Regions from separate parts of the Streptomyces sp. NPDC048057 genome, predicted to be linked through region 2. Evidence: riboswitches for the same ligand, from Rfam matches in the RefSeq annotation. Region 2 holds a riboswitch; each other region holds the start of a gene.
The links. A riboswitch is a leader RNA that binds a small molecule or an ion and turns the genes downstream of it on or off. The one in region 2 is predicted to bind thiamine pyrophosphate.
Positions count from the first base shown of each region.

Region 1 (6,661 bases), on a different contig from region 2:
TTCCCCTGACTCCTCGTGCTCCCCGGTCGGCCGGCCGCGCGGTCGGTCGGTCCCGCGGCCGGTCCGTCGGGCCGGTCGTTCAGTCAGCCGGTCACTCGGCCATCGGCAGGTACACCCTGTTCCCGCTCGCCGCGAACTCCTTGGACTTCTGGAGCATCCCCTCGGTGATCTCCTCCGCCGTCGCGTCCGGTGCGGAGGCACCGCCGAACTGCTCCGAGATGCTCTGGCTGATCTTCATCGAGCAGAACTTCGGGCCGCACATCGAGCAGAAGTGCGCCGTCTTCGCCGGCTCGGCCGGCAGCGTCTCGTCGTGGAACTCGCGCGCGGTGTCCGGGTCGAGCGCCAGGTTGAACTGGTCCTCCCAGCGGAACTCGAACCGCGCGTCGGAGAGCGCGTCGTCCCACTCCTGCGCCCCCGGGTGCCCCTTGGCGAGGTCCGCCGCGTGCGCCGCGATCTTGTACGTGATCACCCCGGTCTTCACGTCGTCCCGGTTGGGCAGCCCCAGGTGCTCCTTGGGCGTCACGTAGCAGAGCATGGCCGTGCCCCACCAGGCGATCATCGCCGCGCCGATGCCGGAGGTGATGTGGTCGTACGCCGGTGCCACGTCCGTGGTGAGCGGGCCGAGGGTGTAGAACGGCGCCTCCTCGCAGATCTCCTGCTGGAGGTCGATGTTCTCCTTGATCTTGTGCATGGGCACGTGCCCGGGGCCCTCGATCATCGTCTGCACGTTCATCCGCTTGGCGATCTTGTTCAGCTCGCCCAGCGTCTTCAACTCGGCGAACTGCGCCTCGTCGTTGGCGTCCGCGATCGAGCCGGGCCGCAGCCCGTCACCGAGGGAGTACGTCACGTCGTACGCGGCGAGGATCTCGCACAGCTCCTCGAAGTGCTCGTACAGGAACGACTCCTTGTGGTGCGCCAGGCACCAGGCGGCCATGATCGAGCCGCCGCGGGAGACGATGCCGGTCTTGCGGCGGGCGGTGAGCGGCACGTACCGCAGCAGCACGCCGGCGTGCACCGTCATGTAGTCGACGCCCTGCTCGGCCTGTTCGATCACGGTGTCCTTGTAGATCTCCCAGGTCAGCTCCTCCGCCCTGCCGTCGACCTTCTCCAGCGCCTGGTACAGCGGCACGGTGCCGATCGGCACGGGGGAGTTGCGCAGCACCCACTCCCGGGTGGTGTGGATGTTGCGACCGGTGGACAGGTCCATGACCGTGTCGGCGCCCCAGCGGGTGGCCCAGGTCATCTTCTCCACCTCCTCCTCGATGGAGGAGGTCACGGCGGAGTTGCCGATGTTGGCGTTGACCTTCACCAGGAACCGCTTGCCGATGATCATCGGCTCGATCTCCGGATGGTTGACGTTGGCCGGCAGCACCGCGCGGCCGGCCGCGATCTCGTCCCGCACGACCTCGGGGGAGACGTTCTCCCGCAGGGCGACGAACTCCATCTCGGGGGTGATCTCGCCGCGGCGGGCGTACGCGAGTTGGGTCACCGCCCGGCCGTCCCGACCGCGCCGGGGCTGGCGCGGGCGCCCGGGGAAGACCGCGTCCAGGTTGCGCAGTCCACCGCGGGGCGAGGTGTGCTTGATCCCGTCGTCCTCGGGGCGCACGGGCCGGCCCGCGTACTCCTCGGTGTCGCCGCGGGCGACGATCCAGCTCTCGCGCAGCGGGACCAGCCCACGGCGCACGTCGGTCTCGACGGTGGGGTCGGTGTACGGGCCGGACGTGTCGTACAGCGTCACGTCCCGGCCGTTGGTGAGGTGCACCTGACGGACCGGCACCCGCAGGTCGGGGCGGGAACCCTCGACGTATGCCTTGTGCCAGCCCGGTGTGCGGGCGCCGTCGACAGCGGGTTCGACGGCAGGCGTGCGTGCGTCCTGAACGGTCATGGAAGACCTACTCCCTACGCCGGCATTACCCGGTAACAGGTTCGGCGGTCGACGCAGCGGTGTCCGCGACGTGTGGCGGGCCGGCGCTCTCGCGGCCGGCCCTGCAGTACGTCTACGGAGGTCAGCGCCCTCTCAGCCCGGTGCTCCGAGCTCCCGCGTGTGCAAAGGTGGCACCACGCTAGCGTCATTTCTGGCGTGCTGACCAGGGGGCCCCTGCCGTTCTTGCGATGATCGGTCGGTGACGTCATCACCGCCCGGCCCCCAGCAGGGCCCTGCTCCCCAGCCCGCGCCCGGCCAGGAACACGGCCACCAACACGGCCACGGACACGGCCACGGACATGGGCACAGCCACGGGCACGGGCCCGCCGCGCCCGTCTCGCGGCATCTGCGTCGGGTCATCGCCGCGGTGCTGATTCCTTTCGCCACGGCCGTCGCCGTGGGTCTGGTCGTCCTGTGGCCCGGCTCCGCGCCCGGCCACGAGCGCACCGGCGTGGGCTTCGACCGACAGACCGAACAGGCCACGGTGACCCGGATCGAGCGCATCGACTGCAAGTCCGTGAACTCCGCCCAGGTGCCCGCGACCGGGGACACCAGCACGCCCCAGGGGCGGGAGGCGATCGCCGCGCAGGAAGGCGAGTGCAAGAAGGCCACCATCAGGATCGACTCCGGCCAGCACAAGGGCCGCGTCTTCGCGGAGGTCGTCCAGCCGGACGCGGTGCGGCAGTTGGAGAAGGACCAGGAGGTCGTGGTGGCGTACGCCCCGGACGCTCCGCCGGACCTCCAGTACGCCGTCATCGACGTGAACCGGAAGGTCCCGCTGGCGGTGGTGGCCGGGATCTTCGCCCTCGCCGTGGTGCTGGTGGGGCGGATGCGCGGGGTGATGGCGCTGATCGCGCTGGTCATCTCGTTCGCCGTACTGACGCTGTTCATCCTGCCGGCGATCTTGGCGGGGTCCAATCCGCTGGTGGTCGCGGTGGTCGGGGCGAGCGCCATCATGCTGATCGCGCTCTACATGTGTCACGGGCTGACGGCGCGCACCTCGGTCGCGGTCCTCGGCACGCTGATCTCGCTGCTGCTGATCGGGCTGCTCGGCTCGGTCTTCATCGAGTGGGCGGTGCTGTCGGGCAACACCGACGACAACACCGGCCTGATCCACGGTCTCTATCCGGAGATCGACATGAGCGGTCTGCTGCTGGCGGGGGTCATCATCGGCTCGCTCGGGGTGCTCGACGACGTGACGGTGACCCAGACCTCGGCCGTGTGGGAGCTGCGGCAGGCGGATCCGACCATGGGGCCGCGGGCGCTGTACCGCGCGGCCATCCGGATCGGCCGCGACCACATCGCCTCCGTGGTGAACACGCTGGTGCTCGCCTACGCGGGTGCCGCACTGCCGCTGCTGCTGCTCTTCACCATCGCGCAGAGCGGGGTGGCGACGGTCGCCAACAGCGAGTTGGTGGCGGAGGAGATCGTCCGGACCCTCGTGGGGTCGATCGGACTGGTCGCCTCCGTCCCGGTGACCACCGCGCTCGCGGCGCTGGTGGTCTCCGCCGACCGTCCGCAGCCCGGCGGGGCGGTGCCCGCGAGCCGTGGTTCGGGCCGGGGCCGGCGCCGCAAGAAGTAGCGGCGCCAGGGCGTGTCCCAGGGCCGCTCAGCCCGCGTTCTCCCCGGTGAGGATGGACCTGAGCACCTGTTCCAGGTCGGTGTCGAAGTCGCCGAAGGTCCGCTCCTGGCCGAGCGGGACCAGGCGATCGGTGCGGTCGAGGAAGGCGACCACGGGGGCGGCGCTCACCTGGAAGTACGCGCAGTCCCCGCCGACCTGGAGCCGGATGCCCAGGTCGGCGAGTTCGCCGGGGCCCATCGGCGCGATGTGCACGTCGCCGTCCCCGCTCGGCCCGACGATTCCGTCGAGCAGCAGATCGCGGCTGAAGGCCCAGGTCACCGGGGCGTCACCGGGCAGGTGGAAGGTCATCCGCACGGCGTACGGATCCTCGACCTCGTACCGGAGCTCCACCGGGATCCGGAACGAGAGCTCCTCGGAGACAAGGAAGTTCATCAGGACCTCGGCCTGGACCGACTCGTCGCGCATCGTGTACCCCGCAGTGAAGGAGGCCCGGATCGGGCCTGGTTGGCAGCCTTCTGGATGAAGTCAGCAGAAAACGGGTCAGGGAGGATACCCCTGAACCTCTCCCAACAATCGTGCTGTATGCGACCAGAGGACTACAAGGAGTGATTTTTCAGATACTGATAGAGAAGGCGAGGGAACCCAGCAGGCTGCCTATCCCCGTTCTCAGTTGCTCGATCGCCGGGAGCAATCGTTCCTCCTGGTCGAGCGGGAGGGATATCGCCATCGCGGCGGCGCCGGAGCCGGCGGTGATGGGGATGGCGGCGCAGACCGTGCCGGCCGCGTACTCCTGGCGTTCGATCACGGAGTCCATGCGCCTGCGCGCCGCGATCCGGTCCAGCAGGGTGCGCCGGTCCGGTACGGAGCAGGGCGTCAGGGGCCGCACCGGGTAGCGGTCGAGGTGGTCGTGGAGGGCCGCCTCGTCGAGCTGGCCGAGCAGGCACTGCCCGAGGGCGTGTGCGTGCCCGGTCGCGCGGAAGTCGGCCCACTCGCGGACTGCGGGGGCGTGCGGGGCGTCGGCGATGCCGGCGATGTCGATCTCGCCCTCGCGGTAGACCGCGAAGTAGACGGGCACGCCGATCGCGTCCCGCCAGTGCTCCAGCGACTCCTCCAGCTTGCTGCGACGATTCTGCGCCGTCGCGCCGACCGGGGTCAGCCGCTCCAGGGCGTCCCCGAGTACGAACACCCCCTTCTCACGGCGCAGATACCCCTCGTGCGCCAGGGTGCGCAGCAGGTGGTACGCGGTGGGAAGGGGGAGGCGGGCCTGCCGGGCCAGCACCTTCGCGGGCGCGCCCGCCGGGTGCGCGGAGGCCGCCTCCAGCAGTCTGAGCGCCCGCTGCACGGATGTGATCAGGGTGGGGGGAGCACCGTCGCTCGCCGCCGTGGCCACGAATCACCCCCAGAATGTCCTGACGTGGTGACGGACGACTCGCCCGCCCGCGGGGGCCGTCCCCGTGGATCCGCCGCGCCGGGCTGCCCGGGTTCCCACGTCTCCCCGACGGGGGAGCGCTCGCGGGTGCACAACAGGGCGCACTAGGGGTGGTGAAACCGGATGCCCAGCGGCGGACTGCCACTGTAATGGCCATTCAACCAACTGGACCCTGCGTTGGGCCTGGGTTCCCTCGCCTGGGTTAAAGCAGTACCGCCCAGTGGTTACCACTCCCCGCGGGAGTTCGATGATCCCTTGAACTTCCGTACGACGAAGATCAGTCCGCCGATGAGGGCGACGAACACCAACATCTTGAAGAGCAGACCGATCACGAAGCCGACGACGTTCGCGATCAGACCGCCGAAGATCGCGAGCGCGACCAGCGGGACCGCGACCCACTTCACCCACCACGGCAAACCGGCGAAGATCTCCCGTACCGCCATCGTCGTCCCTGCCTTTCCCGGACACTGCCGTTCCCGCTGTCGTCTTCCGTGTCGTCCTCGATGCTAGGCGGGCCGGGTGCGGCCCGGGCGGCCCGCGGCCCCCGATCTCCCCTGAACCGTCCCTTAGGGCATCCCGGAGCGCGTCTCAGCTCTCTGGTGGAGAGAAGACGACCAGGACCCTGAGGTCCTCGGTGATGTGGTGGAACTTGTGCGCCACCCCGGCCGGCACGTAGACGACGCTGCCGCGCGCCACCGCGGTGGTCTCCATCCCGACGGTGATCGAGGCGCGACCGCTCACCACGAAGTACACCTCGTCCTGGCCGTGGGGCTGCTGGGGGTCGGCGGTGCCCGCGTCGAGCGCGTACAACCCGACCGACATGTTCCGCTCCCGCAGGAACTGGAGGTACGCACCGTCGTTCGCGGCGCGTTCCGCTTCCAGTTCGTCCAGTCGGAATGCCTTCATCGTGCTCCGCCCTGCTGTCGTGTCCGATCACGTCAGCCACGATCAGACACAGGAAGGGATCCGCCGTCAAGACGGGCTCCGACGACGCCGGAGGGCGACCCCGCGGTCCGGGCGACGGGCCCGTCGCGCAGGATGGCGGAAGAGCGCACGGGCGCGGAGTGACGAGAGGAGCGTGACGGGCCATGAGCACAGGCATCGGCGACGGTACGAGGGCCGTGCGGGCGGGGCTGCCCGAACCGGTGAAGTACGAGCCGCCCCTCCCGGGCCCCGTCTTCGCCGCCCACTACCACCTGCCCGGCGAGCCGACCGGGCCGTACACCTACGGCCGGGACACCAACCCGACCTGGACCCGGCTGGAGCAGGCCATCGGGGAGCTGGAGGCACCGGGCGAGACCGTGGAGACCGTGGTCTTCTCCTCCGGGATGGCCGCGATCTCCGCCGTTCTCTTCTCCCGGCTGCGCGCCGGCGACACCGTGGTGCTGCCCAGCGACGGCTACCAGGCGCTGCCGCTGGTGCGCGAGCAGTTGGAGGCGTACGGGATCGGGGTCAGAACCGCGCGGACCGGCGGTGACGCCCAGCTCGCGGCGCTGGAGGGCGCGCAGCTGCTGTGGATCGAGACCCCGTCCAACCCCGAGCTGGACGTGTGCGACGTGCGCCGGCTCGTGGCCGCCGCGCACGCCACGGGCGCGCTGGTCGCGGTGGACAACACCCTGGCGACCCCGCTCGCCCAGCGGCCCCTGTCGCTGGGCGCGGACTTCTCAGTCGCCAGTGACACCAAGGGCATGACCGGCCACGGGGACCTGCTGCTCGGCCATGTGAC
Region 1 is NZ_JBEZNF010000004.1:236,897-243,557, forward strand. It holds gene thiC (phosphomethylpyrimidine synthase ThiC) at 92-1,885, opposite strand; TPP riboswitch at 1,880-2,052, opposite strand; gene AB0E05_RS06395 (YibE/F family protein) at 2,124-3,506, shown strand; gene AB0E05_RS06400 (SsgA family sporulation/cell division regulator) at 3,534-3,971, opposite strand; gene AB0E05_RS06405 (IclR family transcriptional regulator C-terminal domain-containing protein) at 4,120-4,896, opposite strand; gene AB0E05_RS06410 (DUF5326 family protein) at 5,160-5,378, opposite strand; gene AB0E05_RS06415 (cupin domain-containing protein) at 5,524-5,841, opposite strand; gene AB0E05_RS06420 (cystathionine gamma-lyase) at 6,024-6,661, shown strand, end outside.
Region 1: it holds a riboswitch for thiamine pyrophosphate, as region 2 does, so the genes downstream of both, thiC (phosphomethylpyrimidine synthase ThiC) here and AB0E05_RS08595 (thiamine ABC transporter substrate-binding protein) in region 2, are expected to answer to the same signal.

Region 2 (6,661 bases):
CCACGCAGTCATCGGCCGCGTGGGCCCCGGGCGCCACCACCGCGCCCGGAGCGCCGGAACGACCGCAGATGTGACGAGGAGGCCATTGCCGACAGGGACACCAGTACCCGCGGCGATGGCCTTCCTCGTATGTGCACGAGGAGATCTCCATGAACCAGGGCGTGGACGCCAACATGGCAGCCGGCGACAACACCGACCACGACGGGAAGCACGACGTGACCAAGCCCAACGCCAAGGCCGGTGCCGGACGCTTCATGCTGAAGCTCTCGGGAGAGGCGTTCTCCGGCGGCGGGGGCCTCGGCGTGGACCCCGACGTCGTGCACGCCATCGCCCGTGAGATCGCCGCGGTCGTCCGCAACGGCGCCCAGATCGCGATCGTCATCGGCGGCGGCAACTTCTTCCGCGGCGCCGAACTGCAGGTGCGCGGCATGGACCGGGCCCGCTCCGACTACATGGGCATGCTCGGAACGGTGATGAACTGCCTCGCCCTCCAGGACTTCCTGGAGAAGGAGGGCATCGACTCCCGCGTCCAGACCGCCATCACCATGAGCCAGGTCGCCGAGCCCTACATCCCGCTGCGCGCCGTGCGCCACCTGGAGAAGGGGCGCGTCGTCATCTTCGGCGCCGGCATGGGCATGCCGTACTTCTCCACCGACACCACCGCGGCCCAGCGCGCCCTGGAGATCGACGCCGAAGCCCTGTTGATGGGCAAGAACGGCGTGGACGGGGTGTACGACTCCGACCCCAGGACCAACCCGGCCGCGGTGAAGTACGACGCACTCGAGTACGGCGAGGTCATCACCAAGGACCTCAAGGTCGCCGACGCCACGGCCATCACCCTCTGCCGTGACAACGCCCTGCCGATCCTCGTCTTCGAGCTCTTGGCCGAGGGCAATATCGCGCGGGCCGTACGGGGTGAGAAGATCGGCACGCTCGTGAGCGACAAGGGCACCCGGTCCTGAACCGGGGGGTGTCCCGGGCGTCCGGGGAACGGATGCCCGAGGATGTCCGGGGATAGACAAAGCCCTGCCGGTCGGACACCGTGCAGGGAAGACGCGACACAGGTTCCGCCCGACCGGGCAGTTGTCAGCCGGGCCTACTCAAGACACGCAGGAGCAAGTGGTGATCGAAGAGACCCTCCTCGAAGCAGAGGAGAAGATGGAGAAGGCCGTCCTGGTCGCCAAGGATGACTTCGCCGCGATTCGCACCGGGCGTGCGCACCCGGCGATGTTCAACAAGATCGTGGCCGACTACTACGGTGCGCTGACCCCGATCAACCAGCTCGCCTCGTTCTCGGTGCCCGAGCCGCGCATGGCCGTGGTCACGCCGTTCGACAAGTCCGCGCTGCGCAACATCGAGCAGGCGATCCGCGACTCCGACCTCGGGGTCAACCCGAGCAACGACGGCAACATCATCCGTGTGGTCTTCCCGGAGCTGACCGAAGAGCGCCGCCGCGAGTACATCAAGGTCGCCAAGGGCAAGGCCGAGGACGCAAAGATCTCGATCCGCGCCGTGCGCCGCAAGGCCAAGGAGACCATCGACAAGTTCGTCAAGGACGGCGAGGTCGGCGAGGACGAGGGCCGCCGCGCCGAGAAGGAGCTCGACGACACCACCGCCAAGTACGTGGCGCAGGTCGACGAGCTGCTCAAGCACAAGGAAGCCGAGCTGCTCGAAGTCTGATGAACGACGCTTCCTGGGGGGCCCCACAGAGGGCCAACTACGTCGGAGGGTGGCGTCCGCACGACCAGGGCCCTGCCTCGGCGGGTCCCGCCTACGATGGGCATGAGGCACAGCAGACTCGGCCCATGCCCATCGTGCCGGACTTCCCCGACGCAGGTAGAGACGCAGGCGGTCCCGGCGACCGCGACCACAGGGACGACAGCGGTCGGGAGTCCTCCCGACTGAGCGGTCCGCTGTTCCGTGACGAGGTTCCGCGGGAGCCGGCACCCGGTGCCGGTGGACCGCCGCCGGCACCCGAGTCGTCGCACAGACGCCGTACGGGCGGCCCGTCCGGTCCGAAGGACCGGGGGGCGCACGCGGGGCACGAACGAGGGGCGGGTACGGGTTCGACGGAGCCGGTCGCACCGCCCGCCGAGCAGCAGCAGCCCGGTCAGCCGGCGGGCCGGGCCGGTGCCAGGCGCACGGCGGAGAGCAACGGGAAGAAGCGTGCCGGCCGTGACCTGCGGGCGGCCATAGGGGTAGGCGTCGGCCTCGGTGCGGTGATCATCGCGTCGCTCTTCTTCGTCAAGGCCGTGTTCGTCGGCGTGGTCGTGGTCGCGGTCGTGGTCGGCCTGTGGGAGCTCACCTCCCGGCTGGCGGAGCGCAAGGAGATCAAGGCTCCGCTGGTGCCGCTCGCCGTCGGTGGTGCGGCGATGGTCGTCGCCGGGTACGTGCGCGGTGCGGAGGGAGCCTGGGTCGCCACGGCGCTCACGGCGCTCGCCGTGCTGGTGTGGCGGATGACGGAGCCGCCCGAGGGGTACCTGAAGGACGTCACGGCGGGGATCTTCGCCGTGTTCTACGTGCCGTTCCTGGCGACCTTCGTCGCCATGATGCTCACGGCCGACGACGGTGCCCGGCGCGTGTTCGCGTTCCTGCTGCTCACGGTGGTCAGCGACACCGGCGCCTACGCGGTCGGCTGGCGCTTCGGCAAGCGCAAGCTCGCTCCGCGCATCAGCCCCGGGAAGACCCGCGAGGGGCTGTTCGGGGCGGTGGGCTTCGCCATGGTGGCGGGCGCGCTGTGCATGCAGTTCATGATCGACGACGGCACCTGGTGGCAGGGCCTGCTGCTGGGCCTCGCGGTGGCGGTCAGCGCGACGCTGGGAGACCTCGGCGAGTCGATGATCAAGCGTGACCTCGGCATCAAGGACATGGGCACGCTGCTGCCGGGCCACGGCGGCATCATGGACCGGCTGGATTCGTTGCTGCCGACGGCGCCGGTGGTTTGGCTGCTGTTCGTGGTGTTCGTAGGAAGCGGCTGACCTGCGGCTTCACGGTGAAGGGCTTGTTATCCACAGGATGGCGAGCCCTTCGTCGTATCTCTGCGACACTGGATGGACCATGCCCAAGCCCGGAGAACTCACATTCATCGCGCCCCGCGGAGCCAAGAAGCCCCCGAGGCACCTTGCCGACCTCTCGCCCGCCGAGCGGAAGGACGCCGTCGCCGCGATCGGCGAGAAGCCCTTCCGCGCCAAGCAGCTGTCGCAGCACTACTTCGCCCGGTACGCGCACGACCCGGCTCAGTGGACCGACATCCCTGCCGCCGCGCGGGAGAAGCTGGCCGCGGAGCTGCTGCCCGACCTGATGTCGGTCGTGCGGCACATCTCCTGCGACGAGGACACCACCCGCAAGACCCTGTGGCGGCTGCACGACGGGACGCTCGTCGAGTCCGTGCTGATGCGCTATCCCGACCGGGTGACGATGTGCATCTCGTCCCAGGCCGGCTGCGGGATGAACTGCCCGTTCTGCGCCACCGGCCAGGCCGGGCTCGACCGCAACTTGTCGACCGCGGAGATCGTGCACCAGATCGTGGACGGGATGCGGTCGCTGCGCGACGGCGAGGTGCCCGGCGGCCCCGCCCGGCTGTCGAACATCGTCTTCATGGGCATGGGCGAGCCGCTGGCGAACTACAAGCGGGTGGTGGGCGCGATCCGTCGGCTCACCGACCCCGAGCCCGACGGCCTCGGGCTGTCCCAGCGCGGGATCACGGTCTCCACCGTCGGTCTGGTGCCGGCGATGCTGCGCTTCGCGGACGAGGGCTTCAAGTGCCGGCTCGCGGTGTCCTTGCACGCCCCGGACGACGAACTGCGTGACACCCTCGTCCCGGTGAACACCCGCTGGAAGGTCCGCGAGGTCCTGGACGCCGCGTGGGAGTACGCGGAGAAGTCGGGTCGTCGCGTCTCCATCGAGTACGCGCTGATCCGCGACATCAACGACCACGCGTGGCGCGGTGACCTGTTGGGCCGGCTGCTCAAGGGGCGGCGCGTCCATGTGAACCTGATCCCGCTGAACCCGACTCCGGGGTCGAAGTGGACCGCGTCCCGGCCGGAGGACGAGCGGGCCTTCGTCGCAGCGATCGCGGCCCACGGGGTCCCGGTCACGGTGCGGGACACCCGGGGGCAGGAGATCGACGGGGCGTGCGGACAGCTCGCCGCGTCCGAGCGCTGACGACGGGGGTCGTGCACGGGTCGGGTCGCGAGGCGGGCGCACTGCGCCTTCAGCGTGCGGGGTGCGCAGGCACCCGCCCCTGCCGCCGCCTGCGGCTGACCTTGTAGTCTGACCCGTACATCTGCATAAATCCGACAGGGGAGCGCCACAGCGCTGAGAGTGCGGTACCCATCAGACCGCAGACCCTCTGAACCTCGCCCAGGTCATTCTGGGTAGGAAGTTCGGTCACCACTCAAGCTGTTGCGCCCTGCCCGCGTCTTCGACGAGACCGGGCCGGGCCGCGTCTCTTCCTGGCCACCCCCAGGAGGAATCGATCCGTGAGCAGTATCAGGAAGAAGACGGTCGCCGCGCTGGCCGCGGCGCTCGGCGTGAGCGTGCTCGCCGCCTGCGGCGGGGAGTCCTCCGGTGACTCCGGAGCCAAGGACGGCGACGGCAAGGGCTCGAAGACGGTCACGCTGGTGAGCCACGACTCCTTCGCCGCCTCCGAGGCCGTGCTCAAGGAGTTCACCCGGCAGACCGGCTACACGGTCAAGGTCCTCAAGAGCGGGGACACCGCGGTCGCGCTCAACAAGGAGATCCTGACGAAGGGCTCCCCGCAGGGCGACGTGTTCTTCGGCGTCGACAACACCCTGCTGTCCCGCGCGCTCGACAACGGCCTCTTCACGCCCCACGAGGCCAAGGGCCTCGACCAGGTGCCGGCGACCGTGCAACTCGACAAGGACAAGCACCGGGTCACCCCGATCGACACCGGCGACGTCTGCGTCAACTACGACAAGAAGTACTTCGCCGACAAGAAGCTCGCGCCGCCGCAGACCTTCGAGGACCTGGCCAAGCCCGAGTACAAGGACCTGCTCGTCGTGGAGAACGCGGCCACGTCCTCCCCGGGCCTCAGCTTCGTCCTCGGCACCGTCGCGCACTTCGGCGAGGACGGTTGGCAGGACTACTGGAAGCAGCTCAAGGGCAACGGAGTCAAGGTCGTCGACGGCTGGGAGCAGGCGTACAACGAGGAGTTCTCCGGGTCCGCCGGGGGCAAGAAGGCCAAGGCCGACCGGCCGCTGGTGGTCTCGTACGCCTCCAGCCCGCCCGTCGAGGTGCTGTTCGCCGACCCGCAGCCGGCCGAGGCGCCCACCGGGGTCGCCACCGGGACCTGCTTCCGGCAGGTCGAGTTCGCGGGCCTGCTGAAGGGCGCGAAGAACGAGGCCGGCGGCAAGGCCCTGCTGGACTTCATGGTCTCCAAGACGTTCCAGGAGGACATGCCGCTGAACATGTTCGTCAACCCGGTGGTCAGCGGGGCGAAGCTGCCCGAGCTGTTCACCCGGCACGGCGCGGTGGTCGAGAAGCCGACGACGCTGGCGCCCGACACCATCTCCAAGAACCGTGAGCAGTGGGTTCAGACGTGGTCCTCGCTCGTGGTGAAGTGACCCGGCCCGCGGCGGGGCGCCGCGGCCGGGCGCCCCGCACGGGGAACGCGACACGGCTCGCCCTGATGGCGCTGCCCGTCGCGTTCTTCGGCGTCTTCTTCGCGTACCCCGTGGCCGCGATCGTCGGCCGCGGGCTGCGGGACGGCGGGCGTTGGCAGTTCGGGCGCATCGGCGAGGTGCTGGGCCGCCCGGACGTCCTCGACGTGCTGTGGTTCACCACCTGGCAGGCGCTGGCGTCGACCGCGCTCACCCTGTTCGTCGCGCTGCCGGGGGCGTACGTCACGGCCCGCTACGACTTCCCGGGCAAGCGGCTGCTGCGGGCGGTGGTGACCGTGCCGTTCGTGCTGCCGACCGTCGTCGTCGGCACCGCCTTCCTGGCGCTGCTGGGTCGCGGCGGACTGCTCGACGAGGCGTGGGGGATCCGCCTCGACACCACTGTGTGGGCGATCCTCCTCGCCCACGTCTTCTTCAACTACGCCGTGGTGGTGCGGACCGTGGGCGGCCTGTGGGCGCAGCTCGACCCGCGCCAGGAGGAGGCGGCGCGAGTGCTGGGCGCGGGGCGCTTCGCCGCCTGGCGCACGGTCACGCTCCCGGCGCTCGCGCCGTCCCTGGCCGCCGCGGCGCTGATGGTCTTCCTCTTCACCTTCACCTCCTTCGGCGTGGTCCAGATCCTGGGCGGGCCCGGCTTCTCGACCCTGGAAGTGGAGATCTACCGGCAGACCGCGCAACTGCTGGACCTGCGCACGGCCGCCGTCCTGACCCTGGTGCAGTTCGCCGCCGTCGGCGCGGTGCTGGGCGTGCACGCGTGGACGGTACGGCGCCGGGAGGGCGCGTTGACGCTGGTGGACCCGGCCTCCACCGCCCGCCGGCCGCGCGGGGCGCGGCAGTGGGCGCTGCTCGGCGGGGTGCTGACCACGGTCGTGCTGCTGGTGCTGGTGCCGCTGGGCGTCCTGGTGGAGCGCTCGCTGTCCACTCCCGACGGCTACGGCTTCGACTACTACCGGGCGCTCGGCTCGCTCGACGCGAGCGGGGGCGCCTTCCTCGTACCACCGGTGCACGCCGTGGGGAACTCGCTG
Region 2 is NZ_JBEZNF010000006.1:93,046-99,706, reverse strand. It holds gene pyrH (UMP kinase) at 150-962, shown strand; gene frr (ribosome recycling factor) at 1,123-1,680, shown strand; gene AB0E05_RS08605 (phosphatidate cytidylyltransferase) at 1,680-2,978, shown strand; gene rlmN (23S rRNA (adenine(2503)-C(2))-methyltransferase RlmN) at 3,058-4,164, shown strand; TPP riboswitch at 4,291-4,401, shown strand; gene AB0E05_RS08595 (thiamine ABC transporter substrate-binding protein) at 4,482-5,585, shown strand; gene AB0E05_RS08590 (iron ABC transporter permease) at 5,651-6,661, shown strand, end outside.

Region 3 (6,661 bases), on a different contig from region 2:
AAGGCCGCGCGCGGGTGCTCGGGACGGCGGCTGCGTCGGCAGCCGCCGTGCGGCGGACGTCACACGGCGAGCGCCTGCGCCCTGCGCTTCACTTCCGTGCCGCGGTTCTCACTGAGGGCCTGCGCGGGGGTGCCGGGCAGGCTCGGGTCCGGGGTGAAGAGCCACTCCAGCATTTCTTCGTCCGTGAAGCCGTCGTCCTTCAGGAGCGTCAGGGTGCCGCTGAGGCCCTTGACGACCTTCGAGTCGCTGATGAACGCGGCGGGGACCTGGAGCACGCGCCTCTCCCCACGGCGCACGGCGATCAGCTGGCCCTCCTTCACGAGCTGGCGCACGCGCGTCACCTCGACGTCCAACATTTCCGCAATGTCGGGCAGGGTGAGCCAGTCGGGGACGAGGGCATCGATCTTTGCGTCAATCTCGGTCACGGGACAAGCCTGCCATCTGGGACCGACAGTGGGTAGCGGGAGCCCCCGGCCGACTGCCGCCATACGAGCGTCCCGCGGGGCGGACCGCCTGGTCAGCGGCGTGCCGCGGGGGCGGGTGCGCCCTAGCTGGACGCGGCCTTCAGGGGGACCGAGGGGTCCGCGGCGAGCCGGCGGTCCAGCCGTCCGCCGGCCTGGACGAGGCGGCGGCCCTGGGCCAGGTCGCGCGGCCGGCCGACGGCGAGCAGCGCGACGAGCACGCCGTCCCGTAGCCACAGCACCGACCAGGTGGGGTCGGCGGGGCTGCCGCGCCACACGAGCGCGTCGGCGTCCGCGTGATCGCCCGCGTACTGCACGAACCGGCCGAACTGCTCGGACCAGAAGTACGGCACGGGGTCGTAGGCCTCCGGCGGCTCGGCTGCCGCCGTGGCGCCGACCGGTCCGGCGGCGGCCAGCTCGGCGATGACGTTGGCGGCGACGGTGCGCGGGCCCTGGAGCGCGTTGTCCCAGTGGTGCACCAGCAGGCGGCGGTCGTAGCGGGCCGAGGGGAAGGAGGCGCAGTCCCCCACGGCGTACACGCCGCTCAGCGAGGTGCGCAGATGCGCGTCGGCGGTGACCGCACCGTTCGGGTCGGTGGCGATCCCGGAGCCGGCGAGCCAACCGGTGGCGGGGCGGGCGCCGATGCCGACGACGACGGCCTCGGCGGGGATGCGCCGCCCGTCGGCCAGGACGACGGTCCCGGGCTCGACCCCGGCCACGCGCGCGCCGGTGACCAGCTCGACGCCGGCTTCCGCGTACCACTGCGCCATGGGGGCGGTGACCTCGGCGGGCAGGGCTTCGGCGAGGGGGCGGTCGGCGGCCTCGACGACGGTGACGGCGCAGCCGGCCTCCCGGGCGGCGGTGGCGAACTCGGCGCCGATCCAGCCGGCGCCCACCACGACGACGTCGTGCTGTCGACCGAGGACGGGCTTGAGCCGCTCGGCGTCGTCGAGCGTGCGCAGCAGGTGGACGCCGGGGACGGAGGCCGTGCCGGGCAGGGTGACGGGCTCGGCGCCGCTCGCGATGACCAGGACGTCGTACGGGACGGGCCCGGCTTCGGTGTCCAGCTCGCGCGCGGCGTGGCGCAGCCCGGTCACCTCGCAGCCGAGCCGCAGCTCCACGGCGAGCGCCTCGAAGTCCACGTCGAAGGCCGAGTCCTCGGCCTTGCCCAACAGGACGGCCTTGGAGAGCGGGGGTCGGTCGTAGGGCTGGTGGGGTTCGGCGCCGATCAGGGTGACGGGGCCGGTGAAGCCCCCTTCCCGCAGGGCGACGGCGGTCTGCACACCGGCCATGCCCGCACCGACGATGACCACGCCTCGTGCCTGCTGCTGTGTCTGCTGCTCGCTCACCCGTCAACCTTACGCACCTGACGACTCGTCAGAAAAGTGGGGTGTCACCCCGCCCGCCACGCCCGTGCCCGATGCCCGTACGTCGGCGCGGACGGGCGCCGCACCCCTCGCGCCGACGTCCGACCCCTACGGCACCTGTTCCACGACGCTCGTCCCGCTGCCCTCCTGGGACTCCCACTCCCAGCTCTCCTCCAGCCGGATGCGCCCGTCGGGCAGCTCCACCACGGTCGAGACGCAGTGCCCCGACGAGGTGCTGCCGTCGTCTCGCAACTGGACGTAGCGGAAGTCCAGCCGGTCGCCTTCGCGGGTGCCCACCAGATGGCCGCGGACCACGTCCCCGCCCTCGTAGTGGGCCCAGATCCGGCCGTCCTGCTCCCGGTACGCAAACCGGGTGCGGACGCCGACCTGACCCGGCGCCTGATCGGCGACGGGAGACAGCACGAGTCCGTCGAGCGAGCCTGCCACGGTGAACCGTCCTTTCGCGCTCCTGCACCCCGACCGCCCCCGGAGCACGGCGTCCCACCGGCCCCGACCGCCCTTACGGCACGTCACGGGCTGGGGTTAGGGTGGCCACCGTAAAGCACCCGCGGGAGCCCGGACGCACCGGGCTGAGAGGGAGGCTGGGCGGCCTCCGACCGTACGAACCTGATCCGGGTCATGCCGGCGAAGGGAGGAGCTGAAGACCCATGCCGCACGCTCTTGCGCCATCGGGCACCCCCGAGCCACCGCGGACGACCGGGCCACCACAACCCGCCGAAGCTCCCGCACCGCAGTCCGCGCCGTCATCCACACCACGTCCCACACCACGGCCCGCACCGCACCCCGCACCCCCACCCGTGGCGCAGTCAGCACCGCTGCCCCCACCGACGACGCGCCCCGCCGACGTGCTCGTCATCGGCGGCGGCGTCATCGGGCTCGTCACGGCCTGGCGCACCGCACAGCGCGGCCTGCGCGTCACCGTGGTGGACCCGACGCCCGGCGGGGGCGCCGCGCAGGTCGCGGCCGGCATGCTCGCCGCCGTCACCGAACTCCACTACGGGGAGCAGGCACTGCTCGCCCTCAATCTGGAGTCGGCGCGCCGCTACCCCGACTTCGCCGCCGAACTCGACCAGGCCAGCGGAACGGACATCGGCTACCGCGCCTGCGGCACCCTCGCCGTCGCCCTCGACGCCGACGACCGCGCCCATCTGCGGGAGCTGCACGCACTCCAGCAGCGCTCCGGACTGGCGTCCGAATGGCTCACCGGCCGTGAGTGCCGCCGCCTGGAGCCGATGCTGGCACCGGGCGTACGCGGCGGGCTACGGGTCGACGGCGACCACCAGGTCGATCCGCGGCGGCTCGCGTCCGCGCTGCTCACGGCCTGTGGCCGGGCCGACGTCACCTTCCACCGGGATCGGGCGGCCCGGCTGCTGGTGGACCGCGACCGGGCCGTGGGCGTCGCCCTGGCGGACGGCACCCGGCTGGCCGCCGACCAGATCGTGCTCGCCGGGGGCAGCATGAGCGGCCGGCTCGACGGACTGCCCCCGTCCGTACGCCCACCGGTGCGGCCGGTGAAGGGGCAGGTCATCCGCCTCCAGGTGCCCGCGCCCTATGCCCCCTTCCTGTCCCGGACCGTGCGCGCGGTCGTCCGCGGCAGCCATGTCTATCTCGTGCCCCGCGAGAGCGGGGAACTCGTCATCGGCGCGACCAGCGAGGAGTTGGGCTGGGACACCACCGTCACCGCCGGCGGGGTCTACGAACTGCTGCGGGACGCCCATGAACTCGTCCCCGGCATCACGGAACTCCCGCTCACGGAGACCCGCGCCGGACTGCGGCCCGGCTCGCCCGACAACGCCCCGCTGCTCGGCCCGACCGAGCTGCCGGGCCTGCTGCTGGCCACCGGCCACTACCGCAACGGCGTCCTCCTCACGCCGCTCACCGGCGATGTGCTCGCCGCGGCCCTGACCGACGGCGTCCTGCCCGAGGAAGCCCATCCCTTCACCCCCGCTCGCTTCACTCCCGTCCCTCAGGAGCAGCCCGTATGAACAGCTTTCCCCTGGTTGTCTCCCTCAACGGCGAACGGCGTGAACTCGCCACGCCCACCACGCTCGCCGCCCTGGTCGCCGAGGTGACCGCGGCCCCCGCCGGCGTCGCCGCCGCCGTCAACGAGACCGTCGTCCCGCGCAGCGCCTGGCCCGGCACGCTCCTGGGCGACGGCGACCGCGTCGAAGTCCTCACCGCGGTGCAGGGAGGGTGATCGACATGGCCGACGACCTGCTGACCATCGGCGACACGACCTTCACGTCCCGACTGATCATGGGGACGGGCGGGGCGCCCAGCCTCGACGTCCTCGAACGCTCCCTCGTCGCCAGCGGCACCCAGCTCACCACCGTCGCGATGCGCCGCGTCGACCCCTCGGTGCAGGGCTCCGTGCTCTCCGTGCTGGCCCGCCTCGGCATCCGGGTCCTGCCGAACACCGCGGGCTGCTTCACCGCCGGCGAGGCGGTGCTCACCGCCCGCCTGGCCCGTGAGGCGCTGGGCACGGACTGGGTCAAGCTGGAGGTCGTCGCCGACGAGCGGACCCTGCTGCCCGACCCGGTCGAGCTGCTGGACGCCGCGGAGATCCTGGTCGACGACGGCTTCACGGTCCTGCCGTACACCAACGACGACCCCGTGCTCGCGCGCCGGCTGGAGGACGTCGGCTGTGCCGCGGTCATGCCGCTGGGCTCGCCCATCGGCTCCGGTCTCGGCATCCGCAATCCGCACAACTTCCGGCTGATCGTCGAGCAGGCGGGCGTGCCGGTGGTGCTGGACGCCGGGGCGGGCACCGCGTCGGACGCCGCGCTCGCGATGGAGCTGGGCTGCGACGCGGTGATGCTCGCCTCCGCCGTCACCCGGGCGCAGGAGCCGGCGCGGATGGCCGAGGCGATGCGCTACGGGGTGGAGGCGGGCCGGCTGGCGTACCGGGCCGGCCGCATCCCCCGCCGCCACTTCGCCGAGGCGTCCTCGCCCACCGACGGCATGGCCGCGCTCGACCCGGAACGCCCCGCCTTCTAGCCCCGGGGCCGGGGCCTCCCCCGGCCCTCCGTCCAGTCCCCGCAGGTCACAACTCGGCCCCGGAGTCGACGCAGGGTTGCTGCAAGGCGGCGGCCCGGGGTGCGGTCGGGCGGGGGTGTCGGCGCCGGCTCGTAGAATCGGTGCGTGGACACGACCCTCCAGGACCCGCTCGTCGGGCAGCTGCTCGACGGCCGCTACCGCGTCGACGCGCGCATCGCCGTCGGCGGGATGGCCACGGTCTACCGAGCCGTGGACACCCGGCTGGACCGGGAGCTCGCGCTCAAGGTGATGCATCCGGCGCTGGCCACGGACGCGACGTTCGTGGAGCGCTTCATCCGGGAGGCCAAGTCCGTCGCCCGGCTCTCGCACCCCAATGTCGTCGGCGTCTTCGACCAGGGCGCCGAGGGGGCGTACGTCTATCTGGCCATGGAGTACGTGGCCGGCTGCACCCTGCGGGACGTGCTGCGCGAGCGCGGAGCGCTCCAGCCCAGGGCCGCGCTCGACATCCTGGAGCCGGTCCTCGCGGCGCTCGGCGCGGCGCACCGGGCCGGTTTCGTCCACCGCGACATCAAGCCGGAGAACGTCCTCATAGGCGACGACGGCCGCGTCAAGGTCGCCGACTTCGGTCTCGTACGGGCCGTGGGATCGGTCACGAACACCACCGGCAGCCTCCTGGGCACGGTCTCCTACCTCGCGCCCGAGCAGATCGAGGACGGCACCGCGGACACGCGCACGGACGTGTACGCCTGCGGCGTGGTGCTCTACGAAATGCTCACGGGCGGCAAGCCGCGCACCGGCGGCACGCCCGCCCAGGTCCTCTACCAGCACCTGAACGAAGACGTGCCGCCCCCGTCGGTGACGGTCCCCGGCCTCGCCCTGGAGCTGGACGAGCTGGTCGCGACCGCGACCGCCCGCAATCCCGAGGTCCGTCCGTACGACGCGGTGGCGCTGCTCGCCCAGACGCGCACGGCACGGGCGGCGCTCAGCGAGGAGCAGCTCGACCTGGTGCCGCCGACGGCGCTCACGGGCTCGGACTCTCCCGCCGAGACCACGGGCAGGCGCAAGGGCAAGGGCGCGAAGACCGGGGCCCTCGCCCGGCGCGGCGGCGCCGACGAGCGGACGGACGTCCTGCCCCGGCTGCTGCCGCCCGAGGTCGGCCGCGTGGAGCACACGGCCCGGCTGGCGACGCCCCCGGGGCCGCCGTCGGACGGCCCGTCGCGCCGCTCCTTCCGCCCGGGGCTCCCGCGCCGCGGGGTGCTCACGATCGTGGTGGCGGTGCTCGCCGCCTTCGCCATCGGCGCCGGCGTCTGGTACATCAACTCCGGCCAGTTCACCCGGGTGCCCGCCGTCATCGGCAAGACCGAGGCCGACGCCCGCCAGCGGATCGAGGACGCCGGGCTGGACGTGAAGGGCGTGCGGCGCGAGTTCAGCGAGACCGTCGAGCGGGGCACGGTCATCGGCTCGGACCCCGGGACGAACGAACGTATACGGGGCAACGGCTCGGTGACGCTCGTCGTCTCGCGCGGCCCCGAGGTCGTCCGGGTCCCCTCGGTGACGGGGGACCCCCTCGCCACCGCCGAGGACAAGCTCCGCAAGGCGGGGCTGGCGCCCGGCGTGGTGACGAGGGAGTTCAGCGCGGACGTCCCCCAGGGCTCGGTGATCCGTACGGATCCGGCCGCGGGCGCCGGCCGCAGCCCGGACTCCGCGGTGGCGCTCTTCGTCAGCAAGGGCGCGCCGGTCGAGGTGCCGGACGTGACGGGCGACTCCGTCGAGGAGGCCACCGACGAGCTGGAGGGCGAGGGCTTCAAGGTCGTC
Region 3 is NZ_JBEZNF010000016.1:36,906-43,566, forward strand. It holds gene AB0E05_RS19975 (Rv2175c family DNA-binding protein) at 60-425, opposite strand; gene AB0E05_RS19980 (FAD-dependent oxidoreductase) at 548-1,810, opposite strand; gene AB0E05_RS19985 (hypothetical protein) at 1,937-2,275, opposite strand; TPP riboswitch at 2,387-2,499, shown strand; gene thiO (glycine oxidase ThiO) at 2,647-3,834, shown strand; gene thiS (sulfur carrier protein ThiS) at 3,831-4,046, shown strand; gene AB0E05_RS20000 (thiazole synthase) at 4,052-4,846, shown strand; gene pknB (Stk1 family PASTA domain-containing Ser/Thr kinase) at 4,991-6,661, shown strand, end outside.
Region 3: it holds a riboswitch for thiamine pyrophosphate, as region 2 does, so the genes downstream of both, thiO (glycine oxidase ThiO) here and AB0E05_RS08595 (thiamine ABC transporter substrate-binding protein) in region 2, are expected to answer to the same signal.